DNA from 2 places in the Marinobacter sp. MIT932201 genome. Region 1 is predicted to be linked to the other one. Evidence: predicted binding sites of a transcription regulator. Region 1 holds the regulator's gene; the other holds the start of a gene.

What was found. The regulator LexA, encoded in region 1, represses DNA repair genes until DNA is damaged. The targets are predictions, from matches to a motif close to CTGTNTNNNNANACAG.
Region 2: recN (DNA repair protein RecN) is a predicted target of LexA. The motif match lies at 1,226-1,241, and genes of this name have one in related genera.

The regions. Positions count from the first base shown of each region.
Region 1 is NZ_CP138917.1:2,850,167-2,853,576, forward strand. It holds gene SIC15_RS13030 (DUF6586 family protein) at 1-339, shown strand, start outside; gene SIC15_RS13035 (hypothetical protein) at 391-651, shown strand; gene SIC15_RS13040 (cell division inhibitor SulA) at 656-1,147, opposite strand; gene lexA (transcriptional repressor LexA) at 1,190-1,801, opposite strand; gene SIC15_RS13050 (amidoligase family protein) at 2,027-3,028, shown strand; gene SIC15_RS13055 (gamma-glutamyl-gamma-aminobutyrate hydrolase family protein) at 3,021-3,410, shown strand, end outside.
Region 2 is NZ_CP138917.1:3,738,058-3,741,467, forward strand. It holds gene dnaK (molecular chaperone DnaK) at 1-349, opposite strand, end outside; gene grpE (nucleotide exchange factor GrpE) at 442-1,044, opposite strand; gene recN (DNA repair protein RecN) at 1,300-2,979, shown strand; gene fur (ferric iron uptake transcriptional regulator) at 3,074-3,410, opposite strand, start outside.

The sequences.
Region 1 (3,410 bases):
CGGAAATTATTGCTGGTGATGATTGCCAGGTTGTACCAGAAAAAATCAGAAGAGCCTGCCACTCTGGCTGAACTGGCCTCGCTGATCGGACCGGAACCGAATGAAATAAGTCGGCTCAGAGAGCTGGAACAGCGCTCAGGCAGCTGGTGGAACCATCTGGAACAACTGGAACGCTCTCAGAGCCGACCGCCAGCAACCAAAAAAACCGTGAGCGCGGAGAACATTATTGCGGTAGCCGCCGACACCGGCCCGGATCGCTCCGCGGCGGCCTTGCTGAAAACACTGAATGCCGTCAAACACTTTGCCGACGATCTGGAAGACCAGCACAGCGAGTGGTGAACCACTCCAATTGCCGGTTACACTGATCTGATTAACTTGAAGGTTTACTGAATGTCACCATCGTTTTTTGAAATTGTGCAACTGACCAACGGCGATTACGCCCTGCGCCGCATTGACGATGACAGTGCGCCACTGGTGAAGATCTCATTCTCGGAGGAAGCCCGGGAAATGATGGAAGACCGTGATATGTCTGTTGCTAAAGCAATGATCGCCGCAGGTATCGAGGCGGTCGGAAATGTTGCCCACGATATCGACTGGGAAGACGACGAACTGGACGCTTCAGACGCCCAGCCCTCCTACACTCTCCACTGAGTCATTAACGCTGCCTGAGAACGACCCCATGGCTGTTGCCTTCGGCAGAGGCTTTTTGCAGGGACTCAAAGGCAGCGCGGCCCAGTTTACGGGTCCACATGACCACAGCATGGCAGGTGCCTGCACTGAGGGCTCGCTCGGCCAGTTCCTGCGCGGAATAATCCGACGTTGAACGAAGCACTAGCAACTCACCAGCCACGATCCCATGCATTTTCTGCCACTTGCTGACCAATGCCTGAGGCGGATCAATCCAGGCCAGCCAGCGCTTTTCCTGGTTCAGCTGCGTCAGCATGGGCAACAGCAACTGAAAGTTTTCCACCTGGCCTTCCGGCAAGATGATTTCCGTCACATTGCCAGAGACCTTGGTCTCGTTGGATTCCGGAGAACGTCGGGCACGAATGACAGAGCGTCGCTCGCGGGCGGCGGTTGCCGGCACTGAACAGGACAGAGCATTGGGATTGTAAGCCAGATTCTGATTAAAGCTCATTTGTTCCATAATTCACCCGTTTTCCAATCTATCAGAGGTTATCCGTACTGATCAGTGCAGATCAGAGCGTCGGATAACACCCACACCCAGGCCTTCGATGAACAATTCCTGCTCGGTAAGGTCTACTTCGATGGGTGCGAATTCTTCGTTCTCGGCAATCAGGTAGACTTTCGAGCCTTCCTTGCGGAAACGCTTTACCGTAACCTCGTCGCCGACCCGGGCAACGACCACCTGGCCGTTGTGAACATCCTGGGTGCTGTGCACTGCCAGCAAATCGCCATCAAGAATGCCGATATCTTTCATACTCATGCCCCGGACCCGCAGTAGATAATCTGCCGAGGGCGAGAAGAACTCGGGCTGGAGCGTGCAGTGATCCTCAACGTGCTCCTGGGCCAGGATCGGACTACCAGCGGCAACCTGCCCGATCACCGGCAGCCCAAGATCCTCCTCTGCCTCTGGCAGCCGGATACCGCGGCTGGCCCCTGGCACCATCTCAATGGCCCCCTTCCGAGCCAGCGCACGAAGATGCTCCTCTGCAGCATTGGCCGAACGAAAACCCAGTTCAGCTGCGATTTCAGCACGAGTTGGCGGATAGCCGGTCTCATCGACGTAGCGGCGTATGATATCCAGTACCTGTGACTGCCTTGCTGTGAGTTTCATCAAGCTACTCCGTTGTATCGGGGTCGGTGCCAGTATCCGCAGTCCGGGAATGCCTGCTCCGGATAGCCTGCTTCAGGCGCCCTGTTTTTTTATACAGTAAACTGACTATATACAGTGTTTTATCCAGTGTAAAGTCAGGCCCGTGATTTTCTTGCATTGGGTTAACCATGATGATCAGCAGCGGTGTGATATGGTTAGTGTTCAAGCCCTCACAAGTCAGGAAGTAGCATGACGCAAGCCAGTAGTTGCAGGATGCCTGATATCCGAGAGACAAACGAAGGCCGGGAACGCCGCGTGGGTGTCGAGATCGAATTGTCTGGTCTGGGCTACGATGAACTGGTCACCCTGGCCGCAAGGCTTCTTGAAGGGACGGCGGTGCTCCAGTCACGCTACGTGACCAAGCTGGAGACCGCACTCGGCGAATTCACGGTGGAACTGGATTCCGACCCGATCAAGGACCTTGATCTGGCCGATGAACGCCTGCCTCAGTCGATCCGGGAACTGGGCGGCCAGGCGATGGATGTGATTGATGCTGCCGCAGAACGGGTTGTGCCCCTGGAAATCATCAGCCCACCCCTGCCTTTCTCCAGCCTGGAGACTATCGAATCTCTCGTTGAAGACCTCAGGAAAGCAGGCGCTCTGGGCAGCCGGGATGCCATCTATTTTGCCTTCGGCCTCCAGTTGAACCCGGAACTGCCCGATCTCAGCCCGGAAACAATGGTTCGATACTTCCAGGCGTTCGCGGCGCTTTACGACTGGCTCAAAGACCGGCATCAACTGGATGTCAGCCGCAAATTCACCACCTATATCGAACCCTGGCATGGGCGCTATACCGAGCTTTTGATGGAAGACAACTACCGGCCCAACCTCGGTGAGCTGATGGAGGACTACCTGGAGTTCAACCCAACCAGGAACCGGGCGCTTGACCTGCTGCCTCTGTTTGCTCACCTGGACAGTGAGCGTCTTGAGCGCCATGTTCACGATCCGCGGATCAAGAGCCGGCCAACCCTGCACTACCGGCTGCCGGATTGCGACATCGATAATCCGGATTGGCACTTTTCTACCGTGTGGAACGATTGGGTGGTACTGGAGCAATTGGCCAACAACCCGGACGACCTGGCGGACATGCGGCGACTGTTCCGGGAGCGACGGAAGCTCAACCTGCATAACCTGACCCACAGCTGGCAGGAAACCACCGACGACTGGTTGGCCAAGAACGGGTATGTCTGAGCCGTTTCCCGAACAGGAACTTGAGGTTCCCGGCCTGACCATTGGCATCAGTGGTCCTGCTCGCAAAAGCCTGGCCCATCGCCTGATCAGCCTTGGATTGCGTCTTCACGGCGCTCGTACCCACTACATCCGTCCCGGGTCGCGGGTGGCCGTAGCAATGCTTGATGGCCTGGTGCTCTCCGGCGGCACCCATGTCCATCCTGAGCGATATGGCCAGGAACCCCAGGTTACCGCAAACTATGATCGCAAACGGGATGCGACCGATCAGTCGCTGCTGGAGCAGGCCGAGGCCATTGGCATTCCCGTGCTGGGGATTTGCCGCGGCGCGCAATTCATTAACGTTTTTCATGGCGGATCGTTGTGCCAGAACGTGACCCCGCTG
Region 2 (3,410 bases), 890 kb from region 1:
CAGACACCTGCGGCGGCGCCATCTTTTCGCCTTTCACTTCTACCCAGGCGTCACCGTTGTCCGCCTTGGTAATTTTATAAGGCACCATCTTGATGTCTTTCTGAACAACATCGTCTTCGAAACGACGACCGATCAGACGCTTGATGGCGTACAGGGTATTGTTCGGGTTGGTTACCGCCTGACGCTTGGCTGACTGGCCAACCAGGGTTTCACCATCATCGGTGTAGGCGATGATGGACGGGGTGGTGCGATCACCCTCGGCGTTTTCAATTACCTTCACCTTATCGCCATCCATGATGGCAACACAGGAGTTGGTCGTTCCCAGATCGATACCGATAATTTTGCTCATTGAGTCACTCCAATTCTTCTGAATGCTTTCCCGGAGGGGATTAGCCTCCGCTTTCGCTATTTACTAGCTATATTGGCGCTTTAATCGGCTTTTCAAGCCTGCTCATCAATTTTTGGTGCGTCTTCCGCCTTGGCGACCATCACCATGGCCGGCCGCACAACCCGACCATTCAGCAGATAGCCTTTCTGAACCACGGCAACCACACTGTTTGGCTCTGCGTCAGGCGCGGGCACCATGGACATGGCTTCGTGCTGCTGGGGATCGAACGGTTCGCCCACAGGGTTAAGCTGCTCAACGTTGAACTTCTTCAGACTGGACATGAACAGATTCAGTGTCATTTCCACACCTTCACGGATGGACGCAACCAACTCGCCCGATTCCTCGTGCCCTTCAGTGCTCTCGACCGCCTTCTCAAGACTGTCCGCAACCGGCAGCAACTCCTTGACGAACTTTTCAAGGGCAAACTTGTGAGCTTTCTCCACATCAATTTCGGCGCGACGCCGAACGTTCTGCATCTCCGCCTGGGAGCGCAGCATCTGCTCTTGAAACTCCTGAACCTGAGCCTTGAGCGCTTCCACTTCGGAGACTTCGCCGTTTTCTCCAGCCTCGCCTTCGGCAGATTGGGCTTCCTCTTTGGCAGCCTCGAGGGCTTCGTTCAGTTCCTCGTGCTCGTTCCGGTTCTCGTCAGTGCTCATGGCTACTCCTGCTTGTTCGAATGCGGCCCGCTGTCAGTGGCCGGTTAAACATGGGCTCCGGCCGCAGCGAGCCGGAAAATGTCGTTGCGAACGGATATGGGGCCCGCTCTTCAGGTTTCAACCACCAATGCCTGCATTCCAGAAGAAAATCCCATCCGCTGATTTGCAAACAACAAAAACCCTGTATATATTCACAGCAACTGTATACATTCACAGTGTTTTGCCGGTCTCAGGAAAAACGCGGAGGTTATCTGCATGCTGACTCAACTTACGGTTTCCAATTACGCCATCGCCGAACGGGTGGAACTCCAGTTCAACAAGGGCATGACGGCGCTCACCGGCGAGACCGGCGCTGGCAAATCTATCGTACTGGACGCCCTGGGCCTGGCCATGGGCGGGCGCGCAGATGCCGGAGCAGTCCGCCATGGCGCCAAGCGCGCTGATATTACCGCCACCTTCGACGTGTCCGGCATTCCCGAAGCGGGAGACTGGCTCGCCCAGCACGAACTGGATGACGACAACGACTGCATCCTGCGCCGGGTGATCAGCAAGGATGGCCGCTCCCGGGCCTACATCAATGGCCAGCCCTGCCCACTGAACCATTTGAAGGAACTTGGCGGGCTGTTGATGGACATTCACAGCCAGCATCAACATCAGTCGCTGTTACGCAAGGACACCCACCGCAAACTGGTGGACGAGTTTGCCGGCGTTGAAGCCCTGGCCGCCGACACCCGCGAGGCCTGGAAAACCTGGAACCAGATCCGCCAACGGCTGACCGAGCGTCGGCAGAACGCCGACGAAGCGGAGGCCAAGCTGCAACTGCTGCGTTACCAGGTGGAAGAACTGGACCGCCTGGCTCTGGAAGACGGCGAACAGGAACAACTGGAACAAGAGCAGGCGCAACTGAGCCAGGCCGACGCGGTTCTGCACAGCAGCCACCAGGCTGCGCTGCTTTGCACCGAAGATGAGACCAGCGCAGCCGACCTGGTTCGCCAGGCACTGCAACAACTGGAACAGCTTCCCGTGGACGTGCCCGCGCTGGCCGACACCATCCAGATGTTGAACGAAGCCCAGATTCAGATCAGCGAAGCCGGCGACAATCTGCGTCATTTTGTCGAAGATTATGAGGCCGATCCGGCTCGCCTGGCGGAAGTGGAAGAGCGGCTCAGCGCTATTTACCAGATGGCCCGCAAACACCGGATCACACCGGAGGAATTACCGGAATTGCACCAGCGGCTGAGCGCCGAGCTGGCGGAGTTGGACGGCGGCGAAGGCAGCCTGGAACAGCTGGAAGCAGAGCTGGAAAGCCAACGAGCACGTTTCGACGATCTGGCCTGCAAGCTGTCAGAAGCCCGCGCCAAAGCAGCAGCCGAACTCGATCAGCGGGTCGCAGCCGAACTTGCCCAGCTGAGTATGCCCAACATGCAGTTCATTACCCACCTGAATCGCAGCAACGGCGAAGAACCGATGCCCCACGGCCTGGAAGAGATTGAATTCCTGGTTAGCGCCAACCCGGGGCAACCGGCGCGGCCACTGGCCAAAGTGGCTTCCGGCGGCGAACTGTCGCGGATCAGCCTTGCCATCCAGGTGGTGGTAGCCCAGACCTCTACCACGCCTACGCTGGTCTTCGATGAGGTGGACGTGGGCATTGGCGGTGGCACTGCCGAAGTGGTTGGCCGACTGCTCCGGACGCTTGGCAGCAATGGCCAGGTATTGTGCGTTACCCACCTGCCGCAGGTAGCAGCCCAGTGCCATCAGCACCTGTTTGTCAGCAAGTTTACGGAAAAAGACGCCACCTTCTCGAAAATCGAGACGCTGGACGATCACGGCAGAATCAGTGAAGTGGCGAGAATGCTGGGAGGCGTGGACATGACCGAACACACGATCGCTCATGCCCGGGAAATGTTTTCGAAGGGGCAGGCAACCCATCACTGAGCCGCGAGCTACTTTCCACTACCCCTCTCGATCCTGAGAGCTGTTGGGGCGGGCAAAACCCGCCCCTTTTTTCGTCAGGCTGACTGGATCAGGTTCAGGACTTGATGGGCTTTACGTACAAAATCAGGCTGTGATCGACGATTTCGTAACCGTGCTCTTCGGCAATCTTCTTCTGGCGCTCTTCAATGATCTCGTCGACGAACTCGACGACTTCACCAGTCTGGGTGCAAACCATATGGTCGTGGTGATCGTCGCCAGCCATCTCGAACACGGCGTGGCCGCCTTCGAAGTTGTGGCGGAGAACCAGACCCGCCGCCTCAAACTGGGTCAGCACCCGGTAGACTGTTGCCAGCCCCACGTCATCGCCTTGATCCAGAAGCTTCTTGTACACATCTTCGGCACTGAGATGATGCTCTTCCGCAGTCTCCAGG